DNA from 3 places in the Luteibacter sp. KNZ12-1A genome. Region 2 is predicted to be linked to each of the others. Evidence: predicted binding sites of a transcription regulator. Region 2 holds the regulator's gene; each other region holds the start of a gene.
What was found. Region 2 encodes FliA, which starts transcription of late flagellar genes. Its sites were predicted from a motif close to TAAAGTTTNNCNNNCNNNGGCCGATAA; they were not measured.
Positions count from the first base shown of each region.

Region 1: a site for FliA is predicted at 2,313-2,339, ahead of ACR9ZJ_RS08635 (STAS domain-containing protein). Genes of this name have one in related genera too.
Region 3: a site for FliA is predicted at 2,393-2,419, ahead of ACR9ZJ_RS01810 (methyl-accepting chemotaxis protein). Genes of this name have one in related genera too.

Region 1 is NZ_JBPGXU010000030.1:7,451-11,726, forward strand. Features, by position in the region: gene ACR9ZJ_RS08625 (chemotaxis protein CheA) at 1-1,530, opposite strand, end outside; gene ACR9ZJ_RS08630 (response regulator) at 1,568-1,930, opposite strand; gene ACR9ZJ_RS08635 (STAS domain-containing protein) at 1,941-2,258, opposite strand; gene ACR9ZJ_RS08640 (RNA 2'-phosphotransferase) at 2,390-2,932, shown strand; gene ACR9ZJ_RS08645 (hypothetical protein) at 3,498-3,956, opposite strand; gene ACR9ZJ_RS08650 (DUF7660 family protein) at 4,085-4,276, opposite strand, start outside.
Region 2 is NZ_JBPGXU010000007.1:13,993-18,268, reverse strand. Features, by position in the region: gene flhF (flagellar biosynthesis GTPase FlhF) at 1-779, shown strand, start outside; gene ACR9ZJ_RS03045 (MinD/ParA family ATP-binding protein) at 834-1,709, shown strand; gene ACR9ZJ_RS03040 (RNA polymerase sigma factor FliA) at 1,706-2,437, shown strand; gene cheY (chemotaxis response regulator CheY) at 2,469-2,870, shown strand; gene ACR9ZJ_RS03030 (protein phosphatase CheZ) at 2,880-3,521, shown strand; gene ACR9ZJ_RS03025 (chemotaxis protein CheA) at 3,529-4,276, shown strand, end outside.
Region 3 is NZ_JBPGXU010000004.1:18,536-22,811, forward strand. Features, by position in the region: gene ACR9ZJ_RS01800 (peptidoglycan-binding protein) at 1-991, shown strand, start outside; gene ACR9ZJ_RS01805 (class I SAM-dependent methyltransferase) at 1,278-2,330, shown strand; gene ACR9ZJ_RS01810 (methyl-accepting chemotaxis protein) at 2,452-3,687, shown strand; gene ACR9ZJ_RS01815 (MHYT domain-containing protein) at 3,707-4,276, shown strand, end outside.

The sequences.
Region 1 (4,276 bases), on a different contig from region 2:
CGGCAAGGTGATCGTGAACGTGGTGCCACTGCCCTGCACGCTGCGGATGCCGACGGTACCGCCGAGATCCATGACGTTGCGGCGGACCACGTCCATGCCCACGCCACGGCCGGAAAGGTCGGTGGTGGCGGCGGCGGTGGAGAAGCCTGCCTCGAAGATCAGGTCGGCCACGGCGTCGTCGGACATGCCCTCGCCCGAGGCGATGATGCCGCGCTGGATGGCCTTGGCCACGATGGCGTCGCGGTTCAGGCCCGCGCCATCGTCAGCCACTTCCACCACGATGGAGCCGCCGCGATGGAAGGCCTCCATGCGCAGCGTGCCGGTGTCGCCCTTGCCCGAGGCGAGGCGCTTCGAGGGCACTTCCAGGCCGTGATCGATGGCGTTCCGCACCAGGTGGACCAGCGGATCGCCGATCTTCTCCAGCACGGTCTTGTCCAGTTCGGTGGTCTCGCCACGGAGATCGAGCACGACCTTCTTGTCGAGCTTCTGCGCCAGGTCGCGGACCAGGCGCGGGAAGCGGTTGAACACCGTGCTGATCGGCAGCATGCGGATGCTCATGACGCTTTCCTGCAACTCGCGCGTATGACGCCCGAGCTGGGCGAGGCCATGGCGGAGCATTTCCAGCTGCGATGCATCCACGCCGTCGTGGAACTGGCTCAGCATCGACTGCGTGATGACAAGCTCGCCGACGAGATTGATCAGGGTGTCGATCTTCTCGATGCCGACGCGGACCGAGCTGGATTCGCTGTTGGCGGCCGGCTCGCGCACGGCGCGTGGCGGCGCGGCCGCGGCCGGTGCGGCGACGACCGGTGCCGGCGCGGCGATGCGCGGCGTCAGCGTGAGGTCGCAGTCGCCGTCCACCCAGTCGAATACGCCCTCGACGGCCGTGCGCTTGGCACCGGCATCGAGGCGGAGCGTCCAGCCGAGGTAGGACGATGACGCGTCCACGTCGGCCAGCGGGGGAAGCTTGCTGGCGTCGCATTCGACACTCAGCGGCCCGAGGGCGGCGAGTTCGCGGAACATGCGCGCCGGATCGTTGCCTGTCTTCAGCAGGTAATCGAACGGGCGGAAGGCGATGTCCCAGCCTTCGATCGCTTCCATCGGTGCGGCGGCCTTCACGGACGCCGGTGCGGCGGAGCCACCGGACACCATGGCCGACAATTCGGCCAGCAAGGCCTGGCTCTCGGCGGTGGCCGCCGGTTGGCCCGCCATCGACAACGCCAGCATGTCGCGAACGGTGTCGCCCGAGCGGAGCAGCAGTTCCACCACGGCCTTTTCCATCGGACGGCGGCCACTGCGGACCTCGTCCATCAGGTTTTCCGCCACGTGGGTGAAGGCGGCCACATCGGTGAAGCCGAACGTCGCCGCACCGCCCTTGATCGAATGGGCGGCGCGGAACACGACGTTGATCAGTTCCGGATCGTCGGCGCCCTCGTCCAGCGCGAGGAGGGCCTGCTCCATGGCGTCGAGACCGTCGAGGCTCTCTTCGTGGAACGCCTTGTGGAATTGCGCCAGATCGACTTTGGACATGGGTGGACCCTAGATTGCCGGAACGTCTTGGAACGGATTAACCGAGCACGCGGGCCACGGTGGCCAGCAGCTGGTCGGGATCGAACGGCTTCACCAGCCAGCCCGTGGCGCCGGCGGCCTTGCCTTCCATCTTCTTCTCGGGATTGGATTCGGTGGTCAGCATGAGGATCGGCACACCGCTATAACCCGGGCGCGTGCGGATCTCGCGAACCATCGTGATGCCGTCCATCACCGGCATGTTCACGTCGGCGAGAATCAGGTCGAACTTGTGGTTACCCGCCGAATCCAGGGCCGCCTGGCCATTGTCGGCTTCTTCGACATCGTGGCCGGCGCCACGCAGGGTGAAGGCGACCATGCTGCGCATGGAAGCCGAATCGTCTACCGCGAGAATCTTTGCCATGGGAGCACCTTCAGTTCACGCCGGGCTGGGCCGGCAGTTCAATCAAAGCATCGAGGCCGAGCGTGGACACGCCACGGCGGAGGGTGTCGCTGACCCCGGTCCAGACCACGGGGACGCCCGCGGCACGCGCATCGCGCGAGAAGGCCGCGAGTACCTGGAGCGCGGCGGTGTCCGTCTGGGCCACGGCGGCCGCGTCGATGTCGACCGCCTGCCCTGCGGACAGGGCAGCCAGCAGCGTCTCGCGCAAGGCCGGGGCGCTACCGATACGCAGGTCCGCATCCAGCGTGAGCGGGGCGCGGGGCGTGTCTTTGGAGGATTTTTTCGCCATCGTCCGTACCGTTGGGACCCTTGGTGGGCATCGCCCGGGGGGCGTTCGATGGGCTTATCGGCTGGGTTGGGGAAAGCTTTAGGGGGCTGGGTACCCTAACCGACCCCGTTATGCCTGAGTGGAACCTGGATATGGCAGATCCGCAGCTGACCGAGACAAGCAAGTTCCTGAGTTATGTGTTGCGACACGAGCCGGAGGCCATCGGGCTGGAGCTCGACAGTCAAGGCTGGGCCAGCGTCCAAGAATTGATCAAGAAGGCTGCTGGGGCGGGCAAGGTGCTGGACGTCGAATTGATCGACGAAGTTATCCGGACGAGCGACAAAAAGCGGTTCACACTTTCGGATGACAGGGCACGTATCCGCGCGGCTCAGGGGCACTCCTCAGTCGGTGTGAGCATTGAGTACGCTGAGGTGGTGCCGCCAGAAGTGCTCTATCACGGCACAGCCTTCCATCATCTCGAGTCGATTCGGAAAAACGGGCTCATCGCTGGGGCGAGGCAACATGTGCATTTATCGAGTGACGAGGCCACGGCGGTAAAAGTGGGGTCTCGCCACGGAAAGCCCGTAGTACTCGCGGTTCAGACGGGACGAATGCACCAGGCCGGCCTCAAGTTCTTTCAGGCGGAGAACGGGGTCTGGCTGACCGATCGAGTTCCTGCTGAATATCTCGAATAATGCGAGCAGTGCGCCAAATCCCCAACGTCTCACCCAAGGACATCATCAAATCCCAGATCGCAAGCACTCAAATCCAGAAGACATAGCTCCTTCATGAAGTTGAGGACATCGAGACTCAACATGTCCCCGATTACTCTCCGCGCTCCGACACGTGAACCTCGTGATCATTTATGGCTTGCGCCAACCAAGCAATAAAGTCCTTCACCTCGCCCCTTCCTTCCCACCCTGGCGAAGCAAAAGCGTGAACGTACACAACCCGAGGAGAAGAGGATAGGTCGGTTCCGTCGAAACACGCTACATCGTCCGCATCCTCTAACTTCGCGAATGGGATGAGTATCCTTCCTGGATACTGTTTTCGAAGCTCATCCATCCAGAAATCTGCATGAACCTGGTAGTCGCATAGAAACCACCAAGGCTCCAGATCGGGCCTGGTTTCCGAACTTACGAATTCGATAAAGCTGGCCGGCATGACAAATCCGTCAGGGAGCTTATCTTCATCGTATAAGTAGCGCCTTGTCATTTCCCTTTCCCTGTTACCTTTGGTCCAACAGGTGAACCGAACGGGTCAGTTTCCGAGCCCCCCTTGAGTGACAATGAACTCGTCGCTCAAACTTACGTCCGACGCGAGAACGTGCACATCCAGGTTTTCAGCTAGGAACTGGATCGAGAAATGCCTCACCGGTGGCATCGGATGGGACGTGACGGTCGCTCTGGCTCTCAAGTAACGATCTACATATTCCGAAGATCGAAACTCCGTGAGCCTGCCAAGCTTCAGTCCTGAAGCCTCACCTACGACTTCAAACGCAAAGCCTCCAGGAAATGGCTGCCTTAGGAACACTGGCACGTACTCGAACCGAAATGCTCGTTCGGCAACGCTCATCTCTCCAGATGAAGGATCTTCGTGATCGTACTTGACTGATATCGTGAGCTCCAAGCCTTCGGAAACAACAGTAACGTTGGATTCACCGTACCCCGGTAGCCACTCGTACGGGTCGAGAATAGTCTTCGGTCCGCTGATTTTCATTGTTTGTCCGGATCATTGGCTAGAGTCGAATTGCCGTTCTGGACCGCCCCGTGTTTCGCAGACCACCAGGAGCCATATTTTATGGCAACAGAGGAGGTTTTATCAGCGTTTGGGCATACTCGAACGAGTTATTCGTGAACGCGAGACGCCAGTAGGATTTTAGCAAAGGTACTCCAGCTCGGCACCATTACATCAACATCGCCGGTGTTTCGAGCGTAGCTGTCCATGGAATGTATCCACGCCGCCATTGCGGACAGGAACCTCTCCAGCGTATCGTTCTCCCAACCATCCGGATTGGTCGCAAGGTCTTCCGCCAGCAT
Region 2 (4,276 bases):
TGGCACGCGCGCTGTGCGCGGAATTGCCCGCCGACATGAACGCCGAGCAGGCGCGCTACCTGCCGCTGGGCATGCTCTCGCGCAACATCCGCACCAGCGGACGGAATTTCGACACGGTCGGCGGCGGCACCACCGCCCTGGTCGGCACCACGGGCGTGGGCAAGACCACCACCATCGCCAAGCTCGCCGCCCGCGCCGTGCTGCGCCATGGGGCATCGAACGTCGCCTTGATCAGCGCCGACCAGTACCGCATCGGTGCCGGCGCGCAGCTGGAACATTACGGCCGCCTGCTCGGCGTGCGCGTGTTCAACGCACACGACGCGACCAGCCTGCGCAACGTGCTGCTCCAGTTGCGCGGCAAGCACACCGTGCTGGTCGACACGGCCGGCCTCGCCGGCAACGACCCGAAGCTGCAGCAGCAGTTCGAGACACTGCGCGCCACGTCGGACGTGCGCGTGTGCCTGGTGCTCGCCGCCAATGCGCAGGCCCAGGCCATCGACAGCGCGATCCGCGCCTACGCGCCGCTGGCGCCGCAGAGCGCGATCCTCACCAAGCTCGACGAGGCACCGCTGATCGGCGGCGCGCTCTCGGCCCTCATCCGCCACCGGATGCCGCTGGACTACACCACGGATGGGCAGCGCGTGCCCGAGGACATCGCCTCGGCCGATGCGCGCAAGCTGGTCTGCCTCGCGGCCCAGTTGCTCAAGCAGCGTAACGACGAACCGGACGACGCCCTGCTCGCCGAGCGCTTCGGCATCGCCGCGCCGGCCCTGGCCTGACCGCGCCCACCCTTTTCCCGGCAACCGCAAACACTTACGGCAGTGACTTCCTTCATGAGCACACACGTCGATTCCACCCAGGCCGCCGGACTCCACTGGCTGGCCGACCGCCGTCCCACCCGAAGCATCGCCGTCGCAGGCGGGAAGGGTGGCGTGGGCAAGACCACGGTGGCGGTCAATCTCGGCATGGCGCTCGCGATGGGCGGCCGTGACGTCGTCCTCCTCGACGCCGATCTCGCCATGGCGAACATCGACGTCCTTCTCGGCCTCCAGCCCACCCGTCACCTCGGCCACATGCTGGAGGGCGAGTGCGGCATCGAGGACCTGATCCTCCAGGCCGCCCACGGCCTGAAGGTCATTCCCGCCACGTCCGGCACGCGCCGGATGGCGCAGCTGCCGAACATCGAGCACGCGGCCGTGATCCGCGCCTTCGACGAATATCCGCTGCCACCGGAATACCTGATCGTCGACACCGCCGCCGGGATTTCCGACAGCGTGTCGATGTTCGCCGCCGCCTCGGACGAGGTGGTGGTCGTGGTCTGCGACGAGCCCGCCTCCCTGACCGACGCCTATGCGCTGATCAAGGTCATGAGCCGCGAGTTCGACGTGAATCGTTTCCGCATCGTCGCCAACATGGTCCGGCACGCCCAGGAAGGCCGCCAGCTGTTCGAGAAGCTGTCCCGGGTGACAAACCGCTTCCTCGACGTGTCCCTGGATTTCATGGGCATGGTTCCGCACGACGAGTACCTGCGCCAGGCCATCCGCCGCCAGTCGGCGGTGGTCGACGCCTGGCCGAGCAGCCGATCGGCGGTCGGATTCAAGAATCTGGCCAGGTCGGTCGATACATGGGGTGAACCCGAACCCCGGGCACAGGGCCGCATCGGCTTTTTCGCCGAACGGTCCCATCTGGGGGGAGGGCTGCCACTGTGAGCGTCGCGACCGAATATCTCGAGATCACGCGTATCCCGGCGGATCAACTAGTCAAGAACCACGCGCCGCTGGTGCGCCGGATCGCCTATCACCTGATGGGCCGGCTGCCGCCAAGCGTGGATGCGAACGACCTCATGCAGGCCGGGATGATCGGACTGCTCGAGGCGGCAAGGAATTATTCGCCGACTCGCGCGGCCAGCTTCGAAACCTATGCGGGCATCCGCATACGTGGCGCCATGCTGGACGAACTGCGCAAGACGGACTGGACCCCGCGCTCCGTCCACCGGAAGTTGCGCGAGGTCGCGGAGGTGACGAGGCAGATCGAGAACGAGACGGGTGGCGACGCCGAAGACGCGGAAGTGATGAAGCGGCTGGGCATCGACGCCATGGAGTACAACCAGATCCTGGCCGACGCGGCGAGCGCGCGGTTGCTGAGCCTCACGGCGCCGGAAGGCGACGAAGGCGCCGCGATCGACGTGGTCGACCCGGATGCCGCGGGCCCGGATGGATTGTTCGAGCAGCAAGGCCTGCGTGACGCGCTGGCGCAGTCCATCGACGGGCTGCCGGAGCGCGAGAAGCTGGTCATGTCGCTGTACTACGATGAAGAGCTCAACCTGAAGGAAATCGGTGCGGTGCTGGGGGTGAGCGAATCGCGGGTGTGCCAGATCCATGGCCAGGCCCTCATTCGACTCCGCGCACGCATGTCGGGTTGGAAAGACAAGCATTGACGAACGCGCGGTAGCAAGGCGGAGACGAGTTTTGGACAAGAACATGAAGATCCTCGTGGTGGACGATTTCTCCACCATGCGACGCATCGTGAGGAACCTCCTGGTGGAGTTGGGATTCACCAACACCCTCATCCAGGAGGCCGAGGACGGCAACGCGGCGCTCGCGCTCTTGCGCGCGCAGCCGTTCGACCTCGTCGTGACGGACTGGAACATGCCGAACATGACCGGCATCGACCTGCTCCGGGCGATCCGTGCCGACGCGGCGCTGAAGGCCATGCCTGTACTGATGGTCACGGCGGAGAACAACCGTGACCAGATCATCGCGGCGGCGCAGAGCGGCGTGAACGGCTATGTCGTCAAGCCATTCACGGCGGTCACGCTGAAGGAAAAACTCGACAAGATCTTCGAACGACTCGCCGCGGCCGCGGGCTAAGGAATGACGATGAACACCATGCTTTCCAGCGGCCACGATGTGGCTCCCGAACTGCGTGCACTGCTCGACGCCGACGACAGCGTCTCCTTCGAGCAGGCGCTCGACCAGCTGCTGCGTACCCGTGAGCAACACCTGTTCATGGCGCTCGGCCATCTCGCGCGCGACCTGCACGAGTCCGCCCGCCGCCTCGCCGCCGATATTTCGCACGACGGCGTGCCAGGCAACATGAGCGATGCGCGCAAGCACCTGCGCGACGTGCTCGAGATGAGTTCGCAGGCCGCGCACCGCACGCTCGATTTCAGCGAGAAGCTGCGCCCACAGGCACAGGCCCTCGCGCGCCAGGCGGACGAGGTGCTGGTGCTCGACCACGCCGACCCGGCCTTCGCCACCCACGCCACCGCGCTGGCCGTGCGCGTGGGCGATTTCGCGCAGAGCTGCGACATCGGCTTCGGCGAGATGGTGGAGGCACAGTCCTGGCAGGATCTCTCCGGCCAGCGCGTGGCCCAGGTCGAGGCTTTCATGGCCAAGGTCGAATCCTCCCTGGTGGAACTGGTTCGACTGACCGGTTCGCTGGCGGGCGGTGCCGCGCCGGCCGCCGACAAGGTCAGCCAGGACGAAGTGGATCGCCTCCTCAGCGAGTTCGGGTTCTGAGCGCCGTATGAGCGTGGAGCTGGACAACGAGCTGCTCAACGTCTTCCTGATCGAGGCGCGGGAGTTGCTTGAGAGCCTGGGCGAACAGCTCGTGGATCTCGAGGCGTCGCCGAACGACATGGAACTGTTGAACGCGGTCTTCCGCGCGTTCCACACCGTGAAGGGCGGTGCGGGCTTCCTCGGCCTCAATCCGATGGTCGAGCTCTGCCACCGGGGCGAGGATCTCCTCAACGAGGCCCGCAACGGCTCGATCGTGCTCAACGCCGGCTTCATGGACGCGTTGCTGGAGTCGCTGGATCTCCTCAACGACATGATGCGCGCCGCCGACGGCGGCTTGCCGATCGAGGCGGCGCCCCGTTCGCTGCTCGACCGCCTGCTGATTCCGGGCCGCGCGGCCTCCGCGCCGCCGATGGCCCTGGCCACGCCCGCCAGCGCGCCAGCCGCCGCTCCCGCGCAGGCGCGGCCGTACGACCCGATCGAAGACGAATTCGAAGCGATGCTCGACGCCGCGCGCAGCGACCGCGAGCCCGCTTCCGTGCCGTCGGGCACGATATCCGACGACGAGTTCGAGGCCCTGCTCGATTCGCTCTATGGCACGGGTGCCCCCGGTGCCGACGCGACGGCCGACACTCCACCCGTTTCCGACGTGGCCGCGCCTGCCGTCGCGGGTCCTGCACCGGTCGTGGCCCAGGCAGTCGCTTCGCCCGCCGATGGAAACGCGATCAGCGACGACGAATTCGAAGCCTTGCTCGACA
Region 3 (4,276 bases), on a different contig from region 2:
CCGTAAATTCCTGGAGACAGGGTTAAAGCAATACCTTGAAGATCACGGGCGGAAGTCGAGCATTCTGGACGATCCGGCTCTTGGCGCACTGGCGCAACTAGGTGGACGTTCCATCGAACATTCCGGTGGCGGCCAAAGTCACGGCCACAGTGGTTCGGTCCTCTCCGTGGGAAGCGAAGGGAAAGACGTCGAGAAGCTGCAGCGCAACTTGCAAGGGCTTGGCTATCTCGATGCTCAGGGAGAGGTGGCCGCCGGGACGTTCGACGCCACCACGAAAGTGGCCGTGGAGAACCTCCAGCGCGAGCGGGGGCTCGAATCGGTGGACGGGAAGGTCGGCCCGAAGACCCGCGAACAGATCAAGGAAGATGTCGAGGAAATACAGCGCGGCCTTCGAGCGCTCGACTATCGTGCCAATGGGCGCCCCTTGGCTGTGGATGGTGACTTCGGTCCAGCCACCAAGGCCGAGGTGGAAGCGTTCCAGGAACGCCATCAGTTGCCGGTTACCGGCGTGGTAGACAAGGCATTTCTGGAGATGCTTCGTTCCGAGGTCCAGGGGCAGTCGCAAGAGACGGTGAAGCCGTCCGGTGTTACACCATTGAATCAGCCGGGTCACAGGGACCACGGCATGTTCGAACAGGCCTTGGCCGGCGTGAAGCAGATAGATGCGGCGCACGGGCGGCCTTCGGATCACCGCAGCGAGAACCTGGCGGGTGCCCTCGTCGCCTCATCATTGACCGCGGGCATGAGCCGTATCGACAGCGTTTCGCTCAGCGACGACGCGCAACGCGCCTATGCGGTTCAGGGGAAGGCGAACGATCCCTTCAAGCTCTATGCCGAGGTCAACGTGACGCAGGCTGTCGCGACATCTATCGCCCAGAGCACCCAAACGATCGAGAACCTCCAGCCGCAGCGCCAAGCCCAGCAGGACGTCGCTCAGCAAAGCCAGGAGCGGCAGCAACAGCAAGTCCAGAGCCCTTCGATGTCCCCCTGATCGAGCGCCGACGGGGATAAATCCGATTCCGTATGCTCTGCCAAGAACATGCGGAATCGGCGCATACTCTCAGCACCATGCCCCAGGCCCGCCATCGTTCCCAACGATGCGCCGATGACGCATTCACCGGCGGCGGGCAGAACGTGATCCCTCCAAGCCCGTCATGCTCCGATCCTGGCGGAGACCCTCCGCCGGCAGGACGACGTCGCCGGTTCCGGCGCTAGCGGCTTGCCGGAACCGTCGACTACTCACCGCACCGGATTCCCCCTGGCTTCGGAGCGCACCCATGTCCATCAACGAAGAAAAACTCAATGCCTTCCTCGGCAAGGCGGTCGGCGACCTTGGCGCCGCGTTCAGCGCGGTGCTCGTCCTGCTTGGCGACGAACTGGGCCTGTACAAGGCACTCGCAAGCGAATCCCTGACTCCCGCCGAACTAGCCACGCGCACCGGCACCCACGAACGCTATGTGCGCGAATGGCTAGGCAACCAAGCGGCCGGCGGTTATGTCGATTACGACGCCACGGCGGGCAAGTACCGGCTCAACGAAGAACAGGCGGCTTGCCTGGCCGATCCTGCCGGCCCGGTCGATCTGTCCGGCGCCTATGAAATCGCCCTCGCGCTGTTCCACACTTACCCGCGCGTGCGCGACAACTTCCGCAGCGGTGCCGGCATGGAGTGGGGCGAACACCACCCGTGCCTGTTCCATGGCACCGAACGATTCTTCCGCGCCGGATACCATGCCCATTTGCTGGGCGCCTGGCTGCCGGCATTGGAGGGTGTCGTCGACAAGCTCGGGCGCGGTGGCAAGGTCGCCGACATCGGTTGCGGCCACGGCGCGAGCACGGTGCTGATGGCGAAAGCCTTCCCGGCATCGCACTTCGTGGGCTACGACTATCACGCACCGTCGATCGATGCCGCTCGCGAGCGCGCGAAGGAGGCCGGCGTGAGCAACGCATCGTTCGAGCAGGCGGATGCGTCGGGATACGAAGGACGCGACTTCGACCTCATCACCTTCTTCGATTGCCTGCACGACATGGCCGATCCCGACGGCGCCGCCCGGCACGCGAAGGATGCACTGAAAGACGATGGCACGTGCATGGTGGTGGAACCTTTCGCCGGCGACAGCACGGCGGACAACCTCAACCCCGTCGGCCGCGTGTACTACGCGGCATCGTCGATGATCTGCGTGCCGGTGTCGCTCGCCAGGCACGGGCCGGCGTTGGGTGCCCAGGCAGGCGAGGCGCGGCTGCGCAAGGTGATCGTCGACGCGGGCGGATTCCGTCGCTTCCGTCGTGCCGCCGAAACGCCGTTCAACATCGTGCTGGAAGCGCGTCCATGAGCGACCTGTACGCGATTTCGGCATGTATGGACGTCCGCGCCTGAAAATGCGAAAGCGACGCTAAAGTCCGTTTCCCCGTCGGCCGATAACGACCGAAGTCTCAACGGGCGGGGGAGTGCCGATGGCTCGCTATACGATCAAGGTCCGCATGGGATTGCGGCTTGGATTGGTACTGACGTTCCTGGTGATAACCGGCCTGGTCGGCCTCTACGGCGTCGACCGAGCCAACGCCAATACCGGCGAGATCTACCAACATGCCAGTGAATTGCTGGCCCGGTTGGAAGTGGAACACGGCGGTGCATCGTTCGTAACGGCAAGACATTCGCTCGACGCGATGGCCCAGGAGCGAGCCGCCGAAGGACGCGACATTCGCAACGCCGAGCTTGGCGCCGTACTGGCGGGCCTCCTGCTCTCGGTGATATTCGACGGTATCTTCGTTCGCTCGGTCACCGTACGCATACGGGACGCGCTGGCCCTTGCCCGCACGGTCGCCGACGGTGTCCTGGACAATCGCATTCCGGCCCTCTATTCCGATGAGATCGGTGAACTCCGCGCCGCCTTCCGCGACATGGACGAGCGCCTCGCTGGCGTGATCCGCAAGGTACGCGATGGTGCGGGTGCGGTGAACGTCGCCGCGGTGCAGATGGTGTCGGATAACGAGGTGCTGGCTCGCCAATTGATCGAGGACGCGGCCGGCTTGCGCGACACGGCCACGGGCATGGAGACGGTGGCCACCCTGGTGGTGCAGACCGCGGAGCACGCCCGTCATGCCGACCGGCTGGCCGCCGAGGCGCGCAAATGCGCGGAGGACGGCGGCGACGTCGTCGCGCAGATGCAGCAGGCGATGAGTGCGATCGGTGATTCGAGCGACCGCATCGCCGATATCGTGGGCCTCATCGATGCGATCGCTTTCCAGACCCGCCTGCTCGCCCTGAACGCCGCCGTGGAAGCCGCGCGTGCCGGCGAGCATGGGCGGGGTTTCGCGGTGGTCGCCGGCGAGGTACGCAACCTTGCCCAGCGCTGTACCGCGGCGGCGGGTGAAATCAAGCAGCTGATCACCGACAGCCGCGACAAGGTGAGCGACGGTGCCCAGCTGGCGAACAGTTCCGGCAACACGCTGGCGAGGATCGTGCACAGCGTGCGGGAACTCACCGATGTGGTCGGTCACATCGCTCGTGCCAGCGAACAGCAGTCCGACGGCGTGGGCAGGGCCAGTGTGTCGATCAACCAGATCGACCAGGCGATGCAGGCGCACGAATCGCTATTGCGGCAGGCCAGTTCCGCCAGCCGGCACATGCTCGAACAGGCCGACGGCCTGGCAGACAACGTCGCCTTCTTCACCTTCGCACGCACCTGACCGTCACATAGGATCTCCCATGGAACAGCACTACGACATGGTCATGGTGGCGTACTCGTTCGTGATCGCCACCCTCACCGGTTACTGCGGCATCGAAATGACGGCCCGCGTGCGCGCCGCCGCGGCGGAGGAAAAGACGCGCTGGATCGTCGCCGGAGCCTTCGCCTTCGGCACCGGTGTATGGGCGATGCATTTCATGGGCATGGCGGCGCTGACACTCGGCGTGCCAGTGACCTTCGACCTGCCGATCACCGTGGCCTCGTGGCTGGTGGCGGTGATCGTCAGCGCGATCGGTTTGTACGTGATCCGCGATGGGGTGCGCCTGGTGACCTGGTTGATCGCATCGGTGCTGATGGCCACCGGCGTTTGCCTGATGCACTACGGCGGCATGTACGCCATGCGCATGTTGCCGGGCATCGAATACCGGCCGTTACTGTTCTGGGCTTCCGCAGCGATCGCGCTGGGCGCCAGCGGCGCGGCCTTGCTGATCATGACCTGGTTGCGCACCAGCCGCCACTGGACCCACGTGGCCTTGCGCCTGGGTGCCGCGCTGGTCATGGCGGTGGCGGTGACCGGCATGCACTACACG